DNA from 2 places in the Lysinibacillus sp. NPDC047702 genome. Region 2 is predicted to be linked to the other one. Evidence: riboswitches for the same ligand, from Rfam matches in the RefSeq annotation. Region 2 holds a riboswitch; the other holds the start of a gene.
What was found. A riboswitch is a leader RNA that binds a small molecule or an ion and turns the genes downstream of it on or off. The one in region 2 is predicted to bind cobalamin.

Region 1: linked by a shared signal. The riboswitch ahead of ACQKIM_RS16445 (glutaredoxin family protein) and the one ahead of metE (5-methyltetrahydropteroyltriglutamate--homocysteine S-methyltransferase) in region 2 are both predicted to bind cobalamin.

What each region holds. Positions count from the first base shown of each region.
Region 1 is NZ_JBNNMG010000035.1:14,374-17,877, forward strand. It holds gene ACQKIM_RS16435 (response regulator) at 1-9, shown strand, start outside; gene ACQKIM_RS16440 (alpha/beta hydrolase) at 194-1,210, shown strand; cobalamin riboswitch at 1,877-2,054, shown strand; gene ACQKIM_RS16445 (glutaredoxin family protein) at 2,175-2,399, shown strand; gene nrdI (class Ib ribonucleoside-diphosphate reductase assembly flavoprotein NrdI) at 2,396-2,755, shown strand; gene nrdE (class 1b ribonucleoside-diphosphate reductase subunit alpha) at 2,752-3,504, shown strand, end outside.
Region 2 is NZ_JBNNMG010000033.1:47,500-51,003, forward strand. It holds gene ACQKIM_RS16065 (NlpC/P60 family protein) at 1-869, opposite strand, end outside; cobalamin riboswitch at 1,331-1,509, shown strand; gene metE (5-methyltetrahydropteroyltriglutamate--homocysteine S-methyltransferase) at 1,691-3,504, shown strand, end outside.

The DNA of each region.
Region 1 (3,504 bases), on a different contig from region 2:
AAACATTAAGTAAAAGAGTGTAGATAAAGTCGATGTAAACTTTATCTACACTCTTTTTTTGATTGCAGCCCCTTATTTTAAATATTAGTCAAAGGTCATAATTTGTCGTTTTATTTATGACTTATTAGTGACTTACCGGCACTACAATATATTACTTTTCATTTGTAGAGTATTGAGTATGAGGAGGGATTAGATGAAAAATTTAAAGAGATTAATAAAATATGTCGGTGTATTCATTATTATAATACTGGTAATCGCACTTTTCAGGCCTACATGGACTTCGAATATAAAAGGGGATAACAGTATTAACGTTCTAGAACAAGTTGAGATCAATGGTACCAAACAGCAAATCATGATTAGAGGCCGTGATCAAAATAACCCAGTCATTATATATGTACACGGGGGGCCGAGTGTGTCCGAAATTCCTTATGCCAAGTACGAAGACTTATTAGAAAAGGATTTCACGGTCGTTAATTATGATCAAAGAGGAAGCGGCAAATCGTATCAGTTTAATGAGGATTATTCTAACTTAACAGCAGATGTACTTGTAGATGATTTAATAGCACTTACAGATTATATTTCCCAACGTTTTGGCAAAGAGAAAGTAATATTAATAGGCCATTCTTATGGAACATACCTAGCAACTAGGGCTTCTTATAAAGCTCCAGAAAAATATGAAGCCTATATTGGAATTGGTCAGGTGAGTAATATGCAAGAAAGTGAAATAGATAATTTGAATTATACAATAAGTGAAGCGAAAAAAGCCGGAAATACAGAAGATGTGAAGTACTTAGAGGGAATCGCTGAAAAAATACATGCTGGAGAGTCAGCGGCTCCAAGAGGTTATGTAGGGAAGTACGGCGGCGCTACAAGACTTATTAATATGTCGGATGGCGATATACTATTAAGTCGTGAGTATAATTTATTGGATTTTATTCGCTATAACAATGGAATAGCTAAGACACAAGCACAACTTGTTAAAGAGGTTTTTGATAAGCCACTACCTAAGATAGTTACCAAACTTGATTTACCATTTTATTTTGTAATGGGTAAATACGATGCTATGACTTCATATAATGCAGCAAAAAATTATTTTGATGTAATGGAAGCGGATAAAAAAGAATTTATTTCTTTCGAGCAATCAGCTCATTATCCACAATTTGAAGAGAAGGAAAAATTTTATAGATGGATGTGCGAAACATTTAAATAGGTAAGCTTTGATATCTGTCGGAAATCTTGATTGGGAATATTCCTCTTAAGGGATATAATATGTTACAAATGGGAAAATGATTATTTAAAAATAGTTTCTTTTATAGTTCGAAAAATGGTAAAGTGAAAGAAGTCTATGATAGTTTAATAGACTGTGAAAGAGAGTATAATCTTATAACAGCAATTAGATTATATAAATTATTATCCTCAGTTATAAGGATTTGTCTCTATTTATTCGGTATAGAATAATTTGTTAGGATTTATTAAAAATCAAAATTAAAACAGTCTATTATTCTTCTTCGGAATAAGGGCTGTTTTTATGTAAAGATTATTAGTAGTAGCTTATGCCTCTATATTTTTGATGTTATATTCCAAAAAGGTATTTACATAATTATTTCTTGCATAAGAAAGGCAAGAAACGGACTTTAATCTTTAACATTAGTTGATTAAGGAAATACATAGTGTTACATATTTCTTTATCAGTTGTCTATTATTGTTGAAATAATAGATGGACTATTGTTCTATAGCGTTAAGCTGCCTAGCTATCAACTTGCTTAACATCATTTGGCGGAAAATATCGAATAATCTTACTATTAAGAAGTCTCTAATCTAGATTTACTTTTATTTTGAAGGATGGTACACTTAGTTCTATTGGAAAAACAATATATTGTGTTTGTTTTATTCGGGTACTACTATATGTAGTTTAATAGGGAAGTTCGGTACAATACCGACGCTGTCCCCGCAACTGTAAAGCTGACGATGATTTAAGCCACTGTGCTTTCGCATGGGAAGGAAATCAGAGAGTGAAGCAAAGCCAGGAGACCTGCCTATATAAAACACAACAATCATTTCTTCGGGGATTAAGAAATGGGGACGTAGCTATTTTTATGTATTTTTAACGTTTCCATTTTAGGCTATCTCTCTTGAAGGGAAAGCCTTTTTATATTATGAAAAGAGGGATTTATTTGAAACTTTATACGAAAACAATTTGCCCGAAATGTCTTTGGGTAAAATCTGAATTACAACGAGTAGGAATTGAAGCAGAAATTGTGAATATAGATCATGATGAAAAAGCAAAGCAAACTATTATGGATGCAGGGTTTTTAAGTGTGCCAGTTCTTGAATATAATGAGACATTTATAGGGGATGTTAAGGAAATTGTTTCTCAAATCGAGCTGATTACACTATGATCGTCTATGCTAGTCGTACAGGAAATGTCCGAAATGTTGTCTCTAAATTAAGGGGGAAATCAATGGAACTTTCTGAGGAATTACTGTTGGGTGAGCCATACCTTTTAATAACATACACTGACGGATTAGGTGATATCCCTACTAAAGTGGCTCGTTTTTTAGAACAAAACGGGAATTACTGCAAGGGTGTAGTTGTAAGTGGCAACAGTAACTTCGGCCATACGATTTTTGGCGCTGCTGGTGAGAAAATTGCAGCAAAGTATCATGTGCCTCTAGTACGTAAATTAGATTTACGAGGAAATCAAAATGATTATGAAGCAATACAAACGTTTTATGAAATGAGGGTAATCGCATGAAAACATATTTAAAGCTTAATAATGATGTACTGAATCGTTATAGTACAACAGGTCAATTAGAGTTAGAAAAGGATCGAGAAGCAACACGCCGCTACTTTTTAGAATATGTAAACGTGCGTCTACGTTACTTTATTGATATTGAGGAAAAAATCCGTTATTTAGTCGATGAGGGTTATTATGAAAAAGCATTTATCGATATGTATGAAATGGAATTTATTAAAAAGCTGTACAAAAAGGCATATGATTATCATTTCCGTTTCCCATCCTTTATGAGTGCGAGTAAATTTTATGATAGTTATGCTATGAAGAGCCGTGACGGGGAAGAAATTTTAGAAAAATATGAGGACCGTATTGTTATTATTGCTTTGTATTTAGCACAAGGTGACATGATCTTAGCAGAACGTTCTGTTGAAGCGATGATGGAAGCGTATCAGCCTGCAACACCAACAGCTTTAAATAGTGGAAAAAAAGCACGTGGAGAACTAGTAAGCTGCTTTAAATTATCAATGGATGACTCAATGAATAGTATTGCTGAAAATATTGGTTATTGCTTGGAGCTATCACGCCTTGGCGGTGGGGTTGGAGTAAATTTAACAGATTTACGTCCTTTGGGTGATCCAATTAAAGAGATTCTAAATCGTGCAAGTGGTGTAATCCCAGTAGCGAAATTGCTAGAAAACTCTTTCAGCTATTCCAATCAACTAGGACAACGAAATGGCTCGGGCGTTGTCTATTTAAATATTTTTCAT
Region 2 (3,504 bases):
CCATTTGAATTTGGAATCATAATACGATGATCTCCTGCATATATGCCTACCATTGAAGGTGTTTGAGATCCCGGAGTACTATTAAAGAATACTAAATCGCCCTTCTTTAAATTTGCACGTGAAACTGTAGATCCTAATTTCATTTGCTCTTTTAAGTTTGTTGTACCAAGTTTTACACCACTTTTACGATAAACATACTCGACAAAACCAGGGCCTGTAAAACGCAGGTTTTGTTCATTAATCGTTGAACTCATCGTCACTTTATTTTTATAGCTATAAGCGTTTTCGACAATTTTATCACCTTTTGTTGCTGGGTTAGCGGAAAGTAAAGTAGGTAATACTCTACGGGCTGTTACATAATTATCAGTATAATATGGCTTACTACTTAAATCAGAAATTACGATGTTCTGTTTAGAATCAGCCATATGAATGATTTTATTATTCCCAATATACATACCTACATGGTCAGGATCTGTGCCAGTTTTTTTACTTCTAAAGAATAATAAATCACCTTTTTGTAGTTGATTTTTAGCTACATATGTTCCTTGCTTCATCATATAATCTTCATTGTACGTTGCAAGATCAACACCATTTTTCTCGAAAATGTACATCAAAAATGAAGCGCAGGAAAATTTATATGGATATGTAGGCTTGTATACCGTATTGCTGTATGTTGCCTTTCCAATTAAACTTTTACCAGTTTGAATTAGTTGCTCTGCCTTTGCGGCAACAGCCTGTTGATTGTTGAAATTATTAATAGTTGCAGCTTCTACCTCTATTGGCTGAATAGCTGGCTGTACCATTCCTAATGTGGTAAAACCTATTGACAATGCTAATGTTGTGCTTAAAAATCGTTTACGTTTGTTCATGTTGTTAGTTACCTCCTAAAGTCAATGCTAGGATTAATCCTATTTTGGCTCGCCATTGGAATTAATCGTAGCATGAAAAAGTAAGGCTTCTTCGAGGTAAATGTTACCACGAGTTGCTGGAAATTGACCTAATTGCTTGATATAAAAGGCTTCATCGCCGGAATTTACAGTTTCATTACAAATGTTTCAATAGGATGTAATTGTTTTAATTTAGAATCGATTGACAGTACCATATAGAGAACAGCCAATTGCAAACTAGCGTTATGATTGTGGAATGATTTCTACGAGATTACCGAATAATACCAAAAAATATATGGATTGACAAGTGGATAGAACCTTAAATGTGAAGGATAGATCAGCCAAGATGACGGATAGAACTACAACATTAGAGGATAGAATCAAAAAAATCTGAAAATAATGCTACTTTTCAGAAAAATATATGTTATAGTAAGAGCATAATTGAATACTGTGTAAGAGTTGGTGCCAAATGAGAATTTGGTTTAAAAGGGAAGTCGGTGCAAATCCGACGCTGTCCCGCAACTGTAATTCGGAGCAAATCATAAATACCACTGGGAAACTGGGAAGGTTGTGAGGCGTGTTGATGAGAAGCCAGGAGACCTGCCAATGTCTAGTACACACCAAATACCTACGTGGAAATAGGCGGTGAAATGTGACCAATCGGCACTGTGCGACAATGAATCCTACGATTTTAAAATAAATCGTATTATTTCTGTATGTCTGTATGTTTGATAAACAATGTCAGCCATTTTCCAATAACGGGAAATGGCTTTTTTTATTTTACGAATTAAGGAGAGAGTAACATGACTTATACAAGTACAGCAATTGGCTATCCATATATTGGAGAGGATCGAGAATGGAAAAAGGCATTAGAATTATTTTGGAAAAAGGAATTGACAGAGGAAGCGTTTCTGCAGCAGCTGAAGGATATACGATTAGCACGTATTGAAAAGCAACTTCAACTGGGGCTAGATGTTATAACAGTCGGAGATTTCACATTGTATGACAGAATGCTGGATACTGCTATCATGTTCGGATTGGTTCCCAAACGCTTTCAATGGCAAGGCGGAAAGGTCGATTTACAAACATACTACGGCATAGCTCGTGGCAATAAACAGGCAGTGGCTAGTGAAATGACAAAATGGTTTAATACGAACTATCACTACATTGTGCCAGAATATGAGGGACAACCTTTACAATTAACAGAGAATAAAATAGTTGCTGATTTTTTAGAGGCGAAGGAAGCGTTTGGTATAACAGCAAAGCCGACATTAATTGGTCCTTATACATTTTGTAAGCTGACAAAAGGCTATGACAAACTTTCTCAGGTAGCCTTCATTTTAGACTTAATACCACTTTATACGCAGGTGTTAAAGGAGTTAGTGGTTGCTGGAGCTAATTGGATTCAAATAGAAGAGCCAGCACTTGTAACAACTTTAGATGACGCAGAGATCAAGCTTGTCCAAGAAATATATACACAGCTAGCTGCATCAGTACCGGAAGCGAAAATTATGCTACAAACATATTTTGAATCCTTGTCAGCATATGAATCATTGGTGACTCTTCCTGTACAAGGGATTGGCTTAGACTTTGTGCATGGCTATCACAAAAATATGGAGGCACTTCGTCAATACGGTTTCCCGCAGGATAAAGCATTAGCCATTGGTATTATTAACGGTCGAGATATTTGGCGTGCAAATCTAGCAGAAGTGGGTGCCACTATAAAAGCAATTGAACAATTAAGTAAATCAAAAGACATTTGGATTCAGACTTCCTGTAACTTACAGCATGTGCCGATCACTACTGCTCTAGAAACCAAGCTTGATCCTGTCCTTCACAATGCACTTGCCTTTGCAGATGAAAAAATAGTGGAATTGGTTGAAGTGACTAGTTATATTCAAGACACAAATGGTGCAGCAAATCATAAGCTATCAGACAGCATGAAGGCTATTGAGGCATTAAAAAACCATCAAATTCGTCAAAATAAAGCGATTCAACAGGCAATTCAAGAGGTATCGACACAAGACTTTGAACGCCACAGTAATTTTAAAACAAGACAAACAATTCAACAGCAAGCATTACAATTACCACTATTTCCAACGACGACTATTGGAAGCTTTCCACAATCTGATGAAGTTAAACGTACACGTCAGGCGTGGCGTAAGAAGCAGCTTACAAATGATGAGTATAATACATTTGTTGAAAAGGAAACAAAGCGCTGGATTGCTATTCAAGAGGAATTAGATATAGATGTTCTTGTGCATGGTGAATTTGAGCGAACAGATATGGTCGAATATTTTGGCGAAAAACTAACGGGCTTTGCTTTTACAGAAAAGGCTTGGGTTGTTTCGTACGGTTCTCGTTGTGTGAAGCCACCTATTATTTATGGCGACGTAGCATGGGAACTACCAATGACTGTGACAGAAACAGCCTATGCACAGAATTTAACAAAGCGCTATGTTAAAGGAATGCTTACAGGTCCTGTAACAATTTTAAACTGGTCCTTTGTGCGTGATGATATTTCAAGAAAAGATGTAACCTATCAGATTGCCATGGCCCTTCGACAGGAAGTAGAGGCATTAGAAGCTGCAGGAATTTCCATTATTCAGGTTGACGA